DNA from 4 places in the Streptomyces sp. NPDC092369 genome. Region 2 is predicted to be linked to each of the others. Evidence: riboswitches for the same ligand, from Rfam matches in the RefSeq annotation. Region 2 holds a riboswitch; each other region holds the start of a gene.
What was found. Region 2 has a riboswitch for S-adenosylmethionine ahead of ACIQI8_RS36810 (putative leader peptide). Riboswitches for the same ligand answer to the same signal wherever they lie in the genome.

Region 1: it holds a riboswitch for S-adenosylmethionine, as region 2 does, so the genes downstream of both, ACIQI8_RS04150 (amino acid ABC transporter permease) here and ACIQI8_RS36810 (putative leader peptide) in region 2, are expected to answer to the same signal.
Region 3: it holds a riboswitch for S-adenosylmethionine, as region 2 does, so the genes downstream of both, thrC (threonine synthase) here and ACIQI8_RS36810 (putative leader peptide) in region 2, are expected to answer to the same signal.
Region 4: it holds a riboswitch for S-adenosylmethionine, as region 2 does, so the genes downstream of both, ACIQI8_RS11865 (aminotransferase class V-fold PLP-dependent enzyme) here and ACIQI8_RS36810 (putative leader peptide) in region 2, are expected to answer to the same signal.

What each region holds. Positions count from the first base shown of each region.
Region 1 covers NZ_JBIVQP010000001.1:937,526-941,729, forward strand. The annotation lists gene ACIQI8_RS04140 (ABC transporter substrate-binding protein) at 1-649, opposite strand, end outside; gene ACIQI8_RS04145 (amino acid ABC transporter ATP-binding protein) at 709-1,506, opposite strand; gene ACIQI8_RS04150 (amino acid ABC transporter permease) at 1,503-2,483, opposite strand; SAM riboswitch class IV at 2,827-2,936, opposite strand; gene ACIQI8_RS04155 (glutathione S-transferase C-terminal domain-containing protein) at 3,024-3,887, opposite strand; gene ACIQI8_RS04160 (putative leader peptide) at 4,042-4,152, opposite strand.
Region 2 covers NZ_JBIVQP010000007.1:409,435-413,638, reverse strand. The annotation lists gene ACIQI8_RS36820 (ABC transporter permease) at 1-566, opposite strand, end outside; gene ACIQI8_RS36815 (ABC transporter substrate-binding protein) at 570-2,207, opposite strand; gene ACIQI8_RS36810 (putative leader peptide) at 2,404-2,514, opposite strand; SAM riboswitch class IV at 2,533-2,646, opposite strand; gene ACIQI8_RS36805 (sulfite oxidase) at 2,989-4,204, shown strand, end outside.
Region 3 covers NZ_JBIVQP010000006.1:486,784-490,987, reverse strand. The annotation lists gene ACIQI8_RS34135 (trehalose-6-phosphate synthase) at 1-1,108, opposite strand, end outside; gene ACIQI8_RS34130 (glucosyl-3-phosphoglycerate synthase) at 1,226-2,170, opposite strand; SAM riboswitch class I at 2,341-2,495, shown strand; gene thrC (threonine synthase) at 2,513-3,802, shown strand; gene ACIQI8_RS34120 (MoaD/ThiS family protein) at 3,799-4,074, shown strand.
Region 4 covers NZ_JBIVQP010000002.1:484,788-488,991, reverse strand. The annotation lists gene ACIQI8_RS11875 (cytochrome bc complex cytochrome b subunit) at 1-165, shown strand, start outside; gene trpD (anthranilate phosphoribosyltransferase) at 312-1,376, shown strand; SAM riboswitch class IV at 1,453-1,569, shown strand; gene ACIQI8_RS11865 (aminotransferase class V-fold PLP-dependent enzyme) at 1,734-3,098, shown strand; gene ACIQI8_RS11860 (Lrp/AsnC ligand binding domain-containing protein) at 3,190-3,471, opposite strand; gene ACIQI8_RS11855 (rhomboid family intramembrane serine protease) at 3,468-4,204, opposite strand, start outside.

The DNA of each region.
Region 1 (4,204 bases), on a different contig from region 2:
GCTTCTTCTTCCACTCCAGGAGGATCCGCTCCTGGTTGGTGCCGGCGCCCACGGCGACGGTCTTGCCGGCGAGGTTCTCGTAATTGCCGTCGAAGTTCCAGGTGTTGTCGGCCTTCACCGCGAAGCCGAGGTTGTCCTCGCGGTAGGAGGCGAACTCGTACTTCGCCTTGCGCTCCTCGGTGTCGGTCACGTTGGAGAAGGCGACCTGGACCTTGCCGCTGTCCAGGCCGATGAAGAGGTTCTCCCAAGTGGAGTTCTTCAGCTCGGGCTTGAGGCCGAGGACGGCGGCGACCAGGCGGCCGATGTCGGTCTCCGAACCGGTGAGGGTCTTCTGGTCCGAGCCGACGTAGCCGAGCGGCGGTGAGCCGGCGGGCAGGAAGCCGACGCCGATCTCCAGCTTGCCGCTCTTGGCTATGTCCTTGGGCAACTCGGCGCTGATCGACTTCACTTCGGAGACCTTCAGCGTGGTCTCCTTGGCGGCGCCGAGGGACAGGGCACCCACGGTCACCGAACCGGCGGCGGCGTTGTCGGTCGTGGTGGCCGCGTCGCTGTCTCCCCCGCAGGCGGCGAGCCCGCCGGCGAGGGCGGCGACGACGGTGCCGGCGGTGAGTCCGCGAGTGAGTCTGCTGCGAAGGCTGAGGGGAGACATGGCTGTTCCTAGGTTCGGTGTTCGGGACTTGGAAAGTGGCGGTAGGTGAAGAGGGGGGTTCAGAGGACCTTGCTGAGGAAGTCGCGGGTCCGTTCGTGCTGCGGCTTGTCGAGGACCTCGTGGGGCGGGCCCTGCTCGACGATCTTTCCGCCGTCGATGAAGACGACCCGGTCGGCGACCTCGCGGGCGAAGCCGATCTCGTGGGTGACGATGACGAGGGTGGTGCCGCTGGTCGCCAAGTCCTTGATGACGGCGAGGACTTCACCCACGAGTTCGGGGTCGAGGGCGGAGGTCGGCTCGTCGAAGAGGATGACGCCGGGCCGCAGGGCGAGGGCGCGTGCGATGGCGACGCGCTGCTGCTGGCCCCCGGACAGCTGTCGCGGATAGGCGCCGGCCTTCTCGCCGAGCCCCACCCGGCCGAGCAACTCGCGGGCCAGTTCCAGGGCTTCGGGCTTGCCGAGCCGGCCGGTGGCGACCGGGGCCGCGGCCACGTTGTCGAGGACGGTCAGGTGCGGGAACAGGTTGAAGTTCTGGAAGACGAAGCCGATCCGGCTGCGCTGGGCGAGGATGGCCCGCTCGCTCAGCTCCTTCAGCCTCTCCCCCTGGCGCTTCACACCGATCAGTTCGCCGTTGACGCTGACGTAGCCGATCTCCGGCTTCTCCAGGTGGTTGATGACCCGCAGCAGCGTGGACTTCCCGGAGCCGGACGGGCCGAGGACGACGGTGACCTCGCCGGGCCGTACGGTCAGGTCGACGCCGTCCAGCACCCGGTGGGCGCCGTACCACTTGTGCACGTCGTGCACCTCGACGGCGGCCGGGACGACATCCACCGGTGACTGAAGTGTGTTCGCGCTCATACGGCGGCCTCCCGGCGGATGCGGGCCCGCAGATCGGTGAGGCCGGTGCGGAGCTTCTGGATCGGGGTCGGCGGCAGGGAGCGCGTGGCGCCCCGGGCGTAGTACCGCTCGACGTAGAACTGGATGACGGACACCACGCTGGTCAGGATCAGGTACCAGACGGTGACGACCAGGAGCAGCGGCACGATGTCGCCGGGATAGGTGGAGCCCATCGTCTGCGCGGAGCCGAACAGGTCCAGCAGGGAGACGTAGAAGACCAGCGAGGTGCTCTTGATCAGGCCGATCAGCTGGTTGACGTAGTTCGGGGTGATGGAGCGCAGCGCCTGCGGGAAGACGATCCTGCGGAACTGGTAGCTCTTGGGCAGGCCGAGGGCGGAGGCCGCCTCGTGCTGGCCCTGGTCGACGGAGAGGATGCCGCCGCGGACCACTTCGGCCGCGTAGGCCGCCTCGTTGAGGCTGAGGCCGATGACGGCGACGACCATGTCGGTGGCCAGCTTCGACTCGTCGAAGGAGAAGAAGGCGGGCCCGAAGGGGACGCCGACACTCAACGTCTTGTACAGGGCGCTGAAGTTGTAGAGGAAGAGCAGCACCACGATCAGCGGGATCGAGCGCAGGGCCCAGACGTAGGTCCAGCTCACCGCGCGCAGCACCGGGGACTTGGAGAGCCTGGCCAGGGCGAGCAGGATGCCGCCGAGGAGGCCGAGCACCGCGCTGTAGGCGGCCACTTCGAGGGTGATGAGCAGGCCGTCGAGGATGGTCGGCCGCAGGAACCAGTATCCGAAGCGGTCCCACTGGTAGAACGGGTTGGTCGCCAGGCCGTGCACGAACTGGATCGCGAGGACCAGCACGACCGCGGTGGCGATCCAGCGTCCCGGTCGGCGCAGCGGCTGAACTCGCTGTGCCGTGAGGGGTTTTGACGGTTCGTCGGCAGGCGGTGCCTCGGCGAGGGACACGGCTGCGCCAGGGGGTTCACTCATAGTGGGCTCCGGCAGGTTCGGACACCCCGGACCCCGGCGGTGGACGCGCGACGACGGGCGGCGCGCGCGGCTGCGCGGGACTGGGGGCGGGGAGGGGAACTGCACACCGGCGGAGGCGGGTGTGCGTCAGAGGTGCGCGGGCTGAGCGGTGGTCGTCAGCCCCGACAGCGGGCGCGGCCCGGTGCGGTACACAGTGCGCTGCTGACCCGGAGCAGATCGACGGCGCGGTCGGCGACGAACAGGTTCGCGTACGACGGTACGCAGCCCTGCGGGCGGCATGCGGCCGTCCTGGGAGCTGCGTACATGGCGTCACCTGTCACTGTTGGGTGGCCCCCCGAAAGGGGCCGCGCGCTTACCGAAACGTCATCCGGTCCGGTCGTCACCTGGGGCACCCCACCGCGGTGCGAGGGTTGCCGGTCAGCAAGCCAGGGCTTGTCGCTGACACTCATGACCGTTCTGGGCGATATTCAAGACACTTGCCCGAACGAATGTCAACGCCGGTCCACCGACTGGAACGGCTGTGGAGCCGCTGTGCGACGGCTATCGGGCCGCGTGGGCCGCCCAGTCGAGGATCTGCACGGCCGCGCCGGCCGCCTCCAGTCCCCGGCAACGGGCGTGATGGCGGCGGGCGATCCCGTCCAGGTCGAGGTGGGTGCCGAAGGCGGGGTGGGCGGCCAGGCGGCGGGCGTACGCCCACAGAGTGGGGTGGTCGGCGATGCGCTGGACCGCGGAGGCGTCGAGGTGGTCGCGGTGCACGGTGTCGAGCTGGACCAGCGTGACCCACAACTCGACGTCGGCGGCGGTGATCTGATCCCGAATCATGTATTCGCGGCCGACGAGCCAGCGCTCCAGCGCGCCCAGCGACTCCAGCAGCGTCTCCAGGGCCGCGTCCCGCTCCGTCTGCTCGCCGTCGGACTGTCCGGCGCGCTGGGCGGCCCCCTCGATGTCCTGTGCGCACATCCGCTCGACGGCCTCGATCTCCGACTCGGCGCCGCACGGGTAGAGCGAGAGCCGGTCGGCGCCGAAGCGGCGGGCGAGGTCGCGGGTGATGTCCGGGGCGTGGGTGCTGACGATCCGCCCGGACCAGTCGTCGCTGAGCACCGGTCCGACGGCCGGTCCTGAGTACCGGTGGGCGCTCGCCTCGTACAGCGGGCGCAGCACGGAGTGGCCGTCCTCCGCGGAGTCGGGGACGGCGGGCAGGTAGGTGGCCGGACAGACGGTGTCCAGGCCGAGCAGGCTGTGGGTGACGGCGATGCGCAGGCCGTCGGGACACGCGGTGGACAGATGGAGGCGGTAGCGGCGCGGAACGGCGTAGTGGCCGCTGCGCGGATCGCCGCCGATGCGGCCCCGGAAGGCGGGCGTGGACGGAGCGGTGGTGTGGGCGGCCAGCGGTGTGACGGACATGACTCTCCCCGGGAGCGGGCGCGGACGTGCGCGCGGCGGTAGCGACGTCGGACGGGAAGGGGCCGGGCTCAGCCGTGCGCGGCGGTCGGACGACGCCGGTGGCGTCCGGTCGCGGGACGACGCGTGGGCGTCGCGGGCACGGGAGGGGCGCGGCTCAGCCGAGGCGGCTGATCGCGCTGCAGACGCGCAGCAGATCGATGTGGCGGCGGGAGGTGAGGAGAGGCGAGCGGCTCACGCGTACGGTGACCGGTCCAAGGCGCCTCATGTCATTCCCTACCTGTTCACTAGGATTCCCTTCTGGAGTGTCGATCCCCCTG
Region 2 (4,204 bases):
GTCGGGATCGCCAGCGTCACGGCCGGCAGGACCAGCCCGCGCAGTCCGTCGTTGCCGAAGGCCGGAAACCAGTGCAACCGGAAGGAGAAGGTCTCGACGAGCAGCAGGCCGGTCCAGAACGTCGGTACGGACACTCCCAACGGCGGCAAGGACAGCAGCAGTTGGCGCAGCCAGCGCTGCGAGGTGTAGGTGGCCAGTATGGCCAGACCGCCGCCGAGGACCACCGCGAGCAGCAGCGCGGCACCGGTCAACTGCAGTGTCTGGGGCAGCGCGTCCGCGAGCGTCGAGGTCACCGGCCGGCCGGTGGAGACCGCGTCGCCGAAGTCACCGCGGACCGCCTTGCCGAGGTAGTCGGCGTACTGCGCCAGGACCGGCTTGTCGAAGCCGTACTGGTGGCGCAGCGCGGCGAGTTGGGCCGGATCGACCTGCCCGGAGTCCGCCCCGGCCCCGGCCATCGCCGAGACCGGGTCACCGGGCAGGAAGTCCAGCACCAGGAACGACACCGTGTACGCCGCCCACAGCACACCGATCGCCTGCGCGACGCGCTTGATCACATAGCCGCGCACGATCTAACCGATCCAGGTGTCGTGCAGCTGGATCCGGCTGGAGGCGTCGAAGTCCAGGTTGTGCACCTTCGTCGACACGCCCAGCTGGGTCTGCAGCTCCACCACGGGTACGACGTACGCGTTCGTCACGATCAACTGCTGTGCCGTTCCGGCCAGTTCCTTCCGCTTGGCCGCGTCGGTCGTGGCCGCCTGCCGGGTCAGCGCCGTGTCCAGCGAGCTCTTCGGGAGGCGGTAGGTGTTGGCCAACCCGGTGGAGTACAGCGTGCGCAGGATGTCGGGGTCGGCCCGGGTGAGGTTCCCCCACAGGCCGTCGAAGTCACCGCTCTGCTGCACGGTCGCGATCTGGGAGATCTGCAACTCCTTGAGCACCACGTCGATGCCGACGGCCTTGAGCTGCTGCTGGATCAGTTCCAGCGCCGGCTGGTTGGTGGCCGCGTTGGCGAACCACTTGACGGTCAGGCTCAGCTTGGCGCCGCCCTTCGTGCGGATGCCGTCGCCACCCGTCTTCCAACCGGCCGAGTCCAGCAGTGACTTGGCCTTGGCCGCGTCGAACCCGAGGTCGCTGCCCAGGTCCTCGTAGTCCGGTGTGGTGCGCGCCAGGATGCTGGTGGCCGGATGGGTGCCGGTGGGGAAGACGGCGTCGGCGATCTCCTGCCGGTTGACGGCGTACTGGATCGCCTGCCGCACCTTGACGTCCTTGAGGGCCGGCCGGGAGTTGTTGAGCGCCAGGTTGAACACCGCACCGGGATTGGCCCGTCGCGCCAGGGTCACCGGGCCGCCCTTCAGCGCCGCCTCGTTGGCCTTGCCGACGCTGCTGATCGCGTCCACCTGACCGGACTGGAGGCTGCCGGCCCGCACGCCCGCCTCGGGCACCACCTTGAACACCAGCTTGTCGAGATAGGCCTCGCCCTTCTTGCTCCACAGCGAGGAACCCCAGGTGTAACCCGTGCGCTTGGCCAGGGTGATCGACTGGTTCTGGACGTACTGCTTCAGGACGAAGGGCCCGGAGCCGACCACTCCCTCGCTGCACTTCTGCTGCGGGGTCCTCTTCGCGCTCGCAGAGGACTCGATGCCCAGCGAGTGCGTCGAAGTGGCCTGCAGGAACTGGGCGTTGGGCTGCTGGAAGGTCACCTTGACGGTGAGCGGGTCGACCACGGTGGTGCTCTTGACGCCACTCAGATAGCCCTCGGCGAGAGTGCCGAGGGCACCCAGCTTCGGGACCGCGTCGAAGTTGTCCTTGACCACCTGCGCGGTCAGCCTGGACCCGTCACTGAAGGTGACACCCGATCGGAGATGGAAGGTGAACGTCGTCGCGTCGGAGCTGATGTCCCAGCTCTTCGCCAGCCACGGCACGATCTTGCCGGTCTGCGGGTCCTGGTCGGTGAGGGAGTCCACGATCTGCCGCACCGAGTAGATGGTGTCGTTGCTGGCCACCTGCTGCGGGTCCACGCAGCCGGCGTCGGAGCCCACCGCGAAGGTCAAGGAGCCACCGGACTTCGCCGGGCCGCTGCCGCTGCCGCTGCCGCTGCCGCTGTCCGAGCCGTCGCCGCCGGAGCCGCAGGCGGTCAGAAGGACGCTGGTGGTCAGGAGGGCGGCCAGTGCCGCCCACCGGGTGGGTCGGAAATCCGGATGTGCTGTCACGGAGGGTGCTCCTACTCGTGTCACTACGCGTGTGCCCCCCCGGGGGATCGCGACCGCGCGCGGGCAGGCCGCACCGGTCGGCGCAACGCCGATGACGGGGCAGTGCAGTTCAGGAAGTCAGGCGGGAATGCCTACGGGCCGCGACGGACGTCGGACGGACGTGGTCGGGGCGGTCGGCTGCGACGCGGACAAACGGTCAGCTGCGACAGAGACAGCCGGCGAAGCGCTGAAGGTCGATGTGACGTCGACGGGAGAGCCAGGAGAAGGCGTTCAGGTCACTGCTGTGTCGCACGACCGTCCTCCACATCTCCGCCCCGGCCAAGGGGTCCCGCGCTTGCAGAGATCGTCGGTGATCCTGCCGGGCTTTCACCTGGAGCACCCCACCGCGTCGGAGGGTTGCCGGTCAGCAAGCCAGGGCTTGACGCTGACACTCGATGCCGTTCGTGATCATACGGATCGACGTCGTCATACGTCAATGGAGCGCTTCACCCGTCAACCACCCTCCCCGCGCTGCCGTGCGGGCGGATGCCAACGCCTCGTTGACACCTTCCGCTCCGCGTGTTTGCATCCCGCCATGCCGTTGTCGCAGTCGCTGACCCGTCGCCGCGCCGTGGACCTCGTCCGCGTGGCCGCCGCGCTGTGTCGACCGACCGGCTGATCGAGCACCTTCTCGCACCTCTGCCAACAGCCGCGCAGGACAAGCCGGTTGTGCATCCACCGGCACGTCTCGCGATCCTCCGTGCCGCCCGCACTCTTCGCTCAGACATGACGAGGAACCGCCATGCCGACACCCGTTCCCCCGCCCGGTCACCGCCACGAAACCGACTACGACCGCCGCAGGTTGAACCAGTGGCTGGCCGGTGAGGCCAGGGCCGACGGGGTCAGCCGCCGACGACTGCTCACGCTGCTCGCCGCCACCGCCGCCGGGACCGCACTCGGCGGTACCAGGCCCGCCCGCGCCGCCGTTCCCGGCATCGTCAAACCCCTGCCGCCCGAGTGGTTCATCGAGCGCGGCACCAACGCCGAGACCCGCTGGGAGGCGTTGCGCGGAATCGGCCATCACACCCCCAACGACCTGTTCTTCGTGCGCAACCACACCGCCACCCCCGTCCTTGAGGCCGACGACTGGCGGCTGCGGCTGTGGGGGAGCGGACTGCGGGGAGCTCCCGGCGAGGACCGCCCGGTGGAGTTCGGCTACGACGATCTGCGCGCCCTGCCGTCCGTCACCCGTACCGCGTTCGTCGAGTGCGCCGGCAACGGCCGCTCCTACTACACGACCCAGCAGGGCGACACGGTCACCGGCACCGCGTGGACCCTGGGAGCGATCGGCGTCGCGCGCTGGCGCGGGGTGCGCCTGGCCGACGTACTGCGCAGGGCCGGACTGTCCCGCAACGCCGTGGACGTGCAACCGCGCGGCCTGGACGCCGAGTACGTCAGCGGTGGCGAGAGCCTGGGCCGCGTACGCCGTCCGCTGCCGCTGGCCAAGGCGCTGGACGACGTGCTGCTCGCGTACGAGATGAACGGCGAGCCACTGCCGTACGACCACGGGTACCCGGTGCGGGTGCTGGTGCCGTCCTGGGTGGGGATCGCGTCGATCAAGTGGGTCGGCGACATCGAGGTGTCCGCGCAGCCGCTCCTCTCGCCCTGGAACATTACGTTCTACCGACTGTTCGGTCCCTCCTACCCGGAGGGCGGCAGTGCCCCGCTCACCCGGCAGGCCATCAAGAGCGCCTTCGAGTTGGCGAGCGGGGCCACGTTCGCGGCGGGCCGCCGGCACGTGCTGCACGGGCGCTCGTGGTCGGGCGCGGGTGCTGTGGACCGCGTCGACATCAGCACCGACGGCGGGGCGAGCTGGCGGCGCGCCCACCTGAACGACCGTCCCCGTACCGGCACGTGGACCCGCTGGTCCCTGAACTGGCGGCCCGAGGCACCCGGTGCCACCCACCTGCTGGCCCGCGCCACGGACACGGCCGGCCGTACGCAGCCGGACGTCGCGG
Region 3 (4,204 bases), on a different contig from region 2:
GCGTCCCGTAGAGGGAGTTGATCTCGTCCGCGACCCGCTGCACCTCGGCGGTGTAGTCCCGGTACACGGCGAGGTCCTGCCGCGAGGGGTAGGCGAAGGCCACGTGCACGACCCGCTCCCGCCACTCGGGGCGGTCGTCGAGCAGCTGCCGGTACGCCAGCAGCCCGCGCACGATGTTCTTCGACAGCTCGGTCCGGTCCACCCGGACCACCGTCTTCCGGCCCGCGCCGATCTCCTCGCGCAGGGCCCCCATCCGCTCCTCGACGTCCGCCTCGTGCGAGCGGGCGTGCAGGAACTCGGCGTCCGCACCGAGGCTGTGGACACCGATGAGCGTCCGGCGGGTGATCCGCTCCTGGTGGGAGGTCCCGTCCTTCCCCACGTGCTCGATGGCCCGCGGGGCGCCCGAGGGCCACGTGGAGAGCCAGCGATCGGTGTCGACCTCGCCCGCACAGTTCTGGAACGCCGTCGCCCAGCGCCAGGTCAGGAACGCCACCCGGTCCGCCCCGAGCATCCCCTCCATCAGCCGCGCCCGGATGTCGTCGGGCAGCATCCGGAAGTAGTCCACCGGCGCCCACGGCGTGTGCGAGAAGTGCCCGATGCGCAGATCGGGGCGGAGTTCGCGCAGCATCCCGGGCACCAGACACAGGTGGTAGTCCTGCACCAGCACCGCCGCACCCTCGGCCGCCTCTTCGGCCAGCGCCTCGGCGAACGCGCGGTTGTACGTCTCGTACGACGCCCACTGACGCCGGAACTCCGCGTCGAAGACCGGCTCCAGCGGCGTCTGGTACAGCATGTGGTGCACGAACCACAGCACCGAGTTGGCGATGCCGTTGTAGGCGTCCGCGTGCACGTCGGCCGGGATGTCCAGCATCCGCACGCCGTCCTCGCCGACCCCGCGCCGCACGGCCTCGCGGTCGCCGTCGGACAGCGCCGAGCACACCCACAGCGCGCCCGCGTCCGGCCCGATCGCGGACAGTCCGGAGACCAGCCCGCCGCCACCGCGCCGGGCGGCGAGCGAGCCGTCCTCCCGGACGTCGTAGGAGACCGGGCCGCGGTTGGACGCGACCAATACCTGGGCAGCGCCCTGCGTGGAAGCCGTGGAAGCCATACGCCACAACCTAGCCCGGCCCGGAAACGCTCAAACGTGCGGACGCCCCCACGTGGGTGCCGTATACGGGCCGTGATTCTCGCAGTACGCGCGGTTGCGGCCCATATGCGGCGTGGGTCAGGCGACCTTGCGCTGCGCGTACTCCGCGATCTCCACCATCGGCGGCCGCTCCTCCGTGTCCACGGAGTACGTACGCGGCTCGAAACCGTCCGCGCCCCGCTCGAACTGGGTCAGCGAGGGGCGGATCAGGTGCCCGCGGGCCAGCCGGAGCTGCGCGGTGCGGTAGATCGCGGCGGACATCCGGCCCAGCGCCTGCCCGTCCTGGTGCCGGTGCTTGCGCACGCCGACGTCCACCTGGGCCAGGGCGTCGAGGCCCACCAGGTGCAGGGCGTCGACCAGCATGCCCAGTTCGACGCCGTACCCGACCGGGAACGGCAGCTGTTCCAGCAGGCTGCGGCGGGCCGCGTACTCACCGCCCAGCGGCTGCACGAAGCCGGCCAGCTGGGGCCAGTGCATGTTCAGCAGCGGGCGGGCCATCAGCTCGGTGACCCGGCCGCCCTGGCCCGCGGCGCCGCCGAGCGGGCGGTCGTACATCGCCTTGACGAGGTCGACGCCGGGGTCGGTGAGCAGCGGGCCGACGATGCCGGAGACGAAGTCCGAGGAGAACTCCTTCAGGTCGGCGTCGATGAAGCAGACGATGTCCCCGGTGGTGACCAGGAGCGAGCGCCACAGCACCTCGCCCTTGCCGGGCACGGGCGGGATGTGCGGCAGTATGTCGTCGCGGTGGACGACCCGTGCCCCGGCCGCCGCGGCGACCTCGGACGTGCGGTCGGTGGATCCCGAGTCGACGACGACGATCTCGTCGACGAGCGGGACCTGCTGCATGAGGTCGTGACGGATGACGGCGACGATGTCGCCGACGGTCTCCTCCTCGTTGAGCGCGGGCAGCACGACACTGACCGACTGGCCCGTGCGGTGCTTCGCGGCCAGGATCTTGTGGAGCGGGCGATCGGTCACGGACCAGGAGCGGGTGCTCAGCCAACGCTCGACTTCGTTCAGCACAGTGCGCGGCTCCTCTGCGTTCTCTCGGCGATTGGATCTTCTGTGATCCATCTCGCGGTTCGGACGGCTAGCTCAACTGTCCTGGCCTTCGGTTACAGTCTTGAACAACGCTGATGACCATCGCATGTCGGGGGTCGGAGGCGCCCACAATCGCTCATACAACCGCATACCGCTCATCCAGAGGGGCAGAGGGATACGGCCCGATGAAGCCCCGGCAACCCTCCAGCCGGTCTCGTAGATCAGTGTTGATCGTTCCGCGAGGCTCCCGGCTAGGGAAGGTGCCAAATCCGTCTCGCGACGAGATGCGTCGCGAGGAAGATGAGGAGAAAGGGCCTCGCCTCCATGGCTGTGCAGACTGTTGCAAGCACCACCGACTCCACCGTAGACCTCGGCCCGGCCGCGGCGCTCTCCTGCCGTGAGTGCGGCCACCGGGTACCGCTCGGACCGGTCTTCGCGTGCGAGGAGTGTTTCGGCCCGCTCGAGATCGCGTACGACTTCTCGGCCTACGAAACCGAGGAGCTCCGCAAGCGGATCGAAGCGGGTCCCGCGAACATCTGGCGTTACGCGCCGCTGCTGCCGGTCCCCGCGGACGTGGCGACCAAGCCGAACATCAACCCCGGCTGGACCAAGCTCGTCCAGGCCGACAACCTCGCGCGCGAGCTGGGTGTCGACGCCGGCAAGCTCTTCGTGAAGGACGACTCCGGCAACCCGACGCACTCCTTCAAGGACCGCGTCGTGGCGCAGGCCATCGAAGCGGCGCGCGCCTTCGACTTCACCACCCTCTCCTGCTCCTCCACCGGCAACCTGGCCGGCGCGGTCGGCGCCGCCGCCGCGCGCGCCGGTTTCCGCTCGTGCGTGTTCATCCCGCACGACCTGGAGCAGGGCAAGATCGTCATGGCCGCGATCTACGGCGGCGAGCTCGTCGGCATCGAGGGCAACTACGACGACGTGAACCGTTTCTGCTCCGAGCTGATCGGCGACCCGGCCGGCGAGGGCTGGGGCTTCGTCAACGTCAACCTGCGGCCGTACTACGCGGAGGGTTCCAAGACCCTGGCCTACGAGATCTGCGAGCAGCTCGGCTGGCGGCTGCCCGACCAGCTGGTCGTGCCGATCGCCTCCGGCTCGCAGCTCACGAAGATCGACAAGGGGCTGCAGGAGCTGATCAAGCTCGGCCTCGTCGAGGACAAGCCGTACAAGATCTTCGGCGCGCAGGCCGAGGGGTGCTCGCCGGTGTCCGTGGCCTACAAGGCCGGTCACGACGTGGTCCGCCCCCAGAAGCCGAACACCATCGCCAAGTCGCTGGCCATCGGCAACCCGGCGGACGGACCGTACGTTCTCGACATCGCGCGCCGCACGGGCGGTGCGGTGGAGGACGTGAACGACGAGCAGGTGGTCGATGCGATCAAGCTGCTGGCCCGCACCGAGGGTATTTTCGCGGAGACGGCCGGTGGCGTGACGGTCGGCGTCGCGAAGAAGCTGATCGAGAACGGTCTGCTCGACCCGACCAGGACCACGGTCGTACTGAACACCGGCGACGGCCTGAAGACCCTGGACGCGGTGGCCGGCACCGGTCTGACCGCCACCATCCGCCCGAACCTCGACTCCTTCCGAGAGGCAGGCCTCGCATCATGAGCGTTTCCGTCCGTATCCCGACCATCCTGCGTCCCTACACGGGTGGCGAGGCAGAGGTGACGGCCGAGGGCGCGACCCTCGGCGAGGTCATCGCCGATCTGGAGAAGAACCACACCGGTATCGCCGCGCGCGTACTGGACGATCAGGGCAAGCTGCGGCGGTTCGTCAATGTGTACGTGAATGACGACGACGTGCGGTTCGAGCAGGGGCTGGAGACGGTGACCCCGGACGGTGCGGGTGTCTCGATCATCCCGGCCGTCGCGGGTGGCTGATCCCGGCCGGATCGTGGCTGATAATTACCGTCGGTAATAGCGATTACCGAGAGTTCATCCGATTGCCCCCTCCGTGAGAGAAGCGGAGGGGGCAATTCAGTGGGGTTGAGCGAGGTACAGTTGGGGAACG
Region 4 (4,204 bases), on a different contig from region 2:
GCGATCGGCGCCACGGTCGACGAGAACGGCGTCGAGCGCAAGGTCAAGGGCACCGAGAAGCTGCGCGCCAAGCTGAGCGAGGCGTACTACGGCGAGGAGTCCCAGATCCCCAAGCCCACCGTCGAGGAGTACAAGGAGATCACGAGCGGCCACGGCCACCACTGATCGCTGAGGCGTCGCCACGCCACAGTCGAAGGGCCCCGTCCGAACACCGGACGGGGCCCTTCGCCGTGCCGCGCGCTGGATAGGGTGGTGCACGTCTTTCGACGCACGTCCCGACGCACATTTCTACGACACCCAGGAGCGGCCGTATGAGCGCTGTGACCCCCGCTGGAGGCGACACCGCGGCGGCCCGTTCCTGGCCCGAGGTACTGAACTCCCTGCTGTACGGCAGGGACCAGGACGCCGACGCCACCTTCTGGGCGATGGACCAGATCATGCGGGGCGAGGCGACGGACGCGCAGATCGCCGGGTTCGTGGTGGCGCTGCGGGCCAAGGGCGAGACCGTCGAGGAGATCACCGGTCTGGTGCGCGCGATGTACGCGCACGCCAACGTGATCGAGGTGTCCGGGAAGACGGTGGACATCGTCGGGACCGGCGGCGACGGCGCGAAGACGGTGAACATCTCCACGATGTCCTCGATCGTGATCGCCGGCACGGGCGCGAAGGTCGTCAAGCACGGCAACCGCGCCGCGTCCTCCGCGTCCGGCGCCTCCGACGTCCTGGAGCGTCTCGGCGTCAACCTGGAGCTGACCCCGAAGCGGGTGGCCGAGGTCGCCGAGGAGGCCGGGATCACCTTCTGTTTCGCGATCAAGTTCCACCCGGCCCTGCGTCACGCGGGCGCCGCGCGCGGCCAGTTGGGCATTCGCACGGTGTTCAACGCGCTCGGCCCGCTCACCAACCCCGCCAAGGTGCGCGCCCAGGCGGTCGGGGTCGCCGACCCGCGGATGGCGCCCATCATCGCGGGCGTCTTCGCCGAGCGCGGCAACTCCTCCCTGGTGTTCCGGGGTGACGACGGCCTCGACGAGCTGACGACCACGGCCACCTCCCGGGTGTGGATCGTCCGCGACGGCAAGGTCACCGAGGAGACCTTCGACCCCCGTGACGTGGGCCTCCCGCTGGTCCCGGTGGAGGCGCTGCGCGGCGCCGACCCCGAGTACAACGCGGCCGTCGCCCGCCGGCTCCTGGACGGCGAGACGGGCCCGGTGCGGGACGCCGTACTCCTGAACTCGGCAGCCGCCCTGGTGGCCCTGGAGGCGCAGGACGGGCCGCTGGCGGACCGGCTCAGGGCCGGGATGGAGAAGGCGGCGGAGTCGATCGACTCGGGCGCCGCCAAGCGGACTCTGGAACGCTGGGCGGCAGCCAGCAACGCGTAGCGGTACGGCGGTGGTCGTCCCGCGATCCGGACACGGGTTGCGGGACGACGATCACATCGCGTAAGTTTTCGGACCAGGTCATGAGTGACAGTCATGAGGCCCCGGCCGACTGTCCGGCAACCCTCCGTCCGTGGCGGGGTGCCCCGGGTGAAGACCAGGCCGTAGGCAGCGAGGTCTGCGGCAAGCGCGGGCCCCTCGAAAGACACCAGGGGTCCTGGTCATCGAGGGAGTTCTCCGTGAGCAAGCGAATGCGATAGGGCGTCGAGCCCCGCCTCCGCACACCCCCTTTCACCCCTCCGTGCTTGAGCCCAGCCTGCTCGCACGGCGGAACCGCCTTGCCTCTCACGGGAGTTCGCCATGTCTGTCTCCACCACTGCCGCCGCCCAGACCATTTGTGCCCAGCTGCCCGTTCTGGGCCGGGACGTCACCGTCCCGCTCGTCACGGGCGGCGAGGTCACCTACGCGGCACTCGACTACGCGGCCAGCGCCCCCGCCCTCCAGCGCGTCTGGGACGACGTGGCGGCCTACGCCCCGTACTACGGCAGCGTCCACCGCGGGGCGGGCTACCTCTCGCAACTCTCCACCGACCTCTTCGAGAACGCGCGGAAGACGGTCGAGGAGTTCCTCGACTGCCGCCCCGACGACCAGCTGATCTTCACCCGCTCCACCACGGACTCCCTCAACCTCCTCGCCGCGGCCCTGCCCGCCGACTGCCAGGTCTTCGTCTTCGAGACCGAGCACCACGCCTCGCTGCTGCCCTGGCAGGACGCCCGCGTCACCTACCTCAACGCCCCGCGCACCCCGGCCCAGGCCGTCGAGACCCTCGAAAAGGCCCTCGCCGACCGGGACCCCTACGGTCCGGCCCTGGTCTGCGTCACGGGCGCCTCGAACGTCACCGGCGAGCTGTGGCCGGTCCGCGAACTGGCCGCCGCCGCGCACGCCCACGGCGCGCGGATCGTCCTGGACGCCGCCCAACTCGCCCCGCACCACCCGGTCTCCGTCCAGGACCTCGACGTCGACTGGATCGCCTTCTCCGGCCACAAGCTCTACGCCCCCTTCGGCTCCGGCGTCCTGGCCGGCCGCGCCGACTGGCTCCAGGCCGCCGACCCCTACCTCGCGGGCGGCGGCGCCAGCCGCAAGGTCGCCCGGCGCGAGGACGGGGGAGTGGACGTGGAGTGGCACGAGACCGCCGCGCGGCACGAAGCGGGCTCCCCGAACGTCATCGGCGCCTACTCCATCGCGTCGGCCTGCAAGGCGCTGACCGAGGCGGGCTTCGACACGCTGGTCGCACGCGAGCAGCACCTGATCGAGAAGGTGCGGGCGGGCCTGGCGGAGGTCCCGCAGGTGAAGGTCCTGTCCCTCTTCGGCGACGACGCCCCGCGCGTGGGCGTGATCTCCTTCGTCGTCGACGGCTGGAACAGCTCCCACTTCGCCGCCGCCCTCTCGGCCGAGTACGGCATCGGCGTCCGCGACGGCCTCTTCTGCGCCCACCCCCTGCTCCGCACCCTCCTGGGCACCGACCCCCAGACCCAGGGTGAATGCGGCGCCCCCGAGGCGGCCCCGGGCGAGAAGTCCCTCAACGCGATCCGGGTGAGCTTCGGCGCGGGCACCCCCGACGAGCACGTCGAGCGCTTCATCAACGCCGTCAAGGAACTGGTGACTGACGGCGCGAAGTGGAAGTACACGACGGAGAACGGCCGCTGCGTCCCGACGGTGGGCTAGAGGCTCCTAAGGGGCGCGGGGATCTGCGCGACCAGCCACATCCGGCCGGCAGTCGCACACGAACCGCGCTCCGCAGACGATTGGGCGCCGATCACGAGTCCAACCCGATAGCAAAAGCCGCCTCAAGGTCATGCTGGGAGTACGTCCGAAACGCCACATGCGTGTCCGTGCCCTCAACCCCGGGGATCTTGCTGATACGCCCAGGGATCACCTCGGCGAGGTCCTCGTGCTCCTTGACCCGAACCATCGCGATCAAGTCATACGTACCCGTCACGGAGAACACCTCGCTCACAGATTCCAGCGAGGCAATCGACTCCGCGATCTCGGGGATCCGGTCCACGCTGGTCTTGATGAGGACGATCGCGGTGATCACGGCTGGTTCTCTCCCTCGGGGGCCGGAGCTGGGGCGGCCCTTACTCTAGTCCTACGGCGGAAACGGGCCCACGCGTAGCCGAAGCCCAGCGAGAAGCCCACCAGGTGGGCCAGATACGCCACCCCGGGCCCCTGCTCCGCCCGCCCCGCCGCCACCCACTGCAGCGCCGCCCAGAACGGCAGCACCACCCACGCGGGAAACCGCATCGGCAGAAAGAACAGGAACGGCAGCAGGCTCGTCACCCGCGCCCCGGGGAACAGGTACAGAAACGCGCCCAGGATCGCCGAGATCGCCCCCGACGCTCCCACCAGGGACTGGTCGGAGGAGGAGTTGGCGGCCGCGTACCCCAGCAGGGCGAGATAGCCGCAGACGAGGTAGAAGAGCGTGAACTGCACGCGGCCCATCCGCTCCTCGGTCAGCACGCCGAAGACGTAGAGGAAGAGCATGTTGCCGAGCAGGTGGACCCAGCTGCCGTGGATGAAGAGGGCCGTGGCGGGGGTGAGGGCGGAGCCGGCGGGGTCCGCGAAGAGGTCCGCCGGGACCACGCCCCAGCGGTGGAAATAGGCCCGCTGCGCGGCGAGCAGCGCGTCCCCGGAGCCGTAGGCCGGATTCAGTCCCGAGGCCGGGCCGACCGCGAAGACCAGACAGCACAACGCGATCAGTCCGTACGTCACCGGTGCCGACGGCATCCGGACCGTTCTGACCGTCCTGCCGACCGACGCGCTCCAGTTGC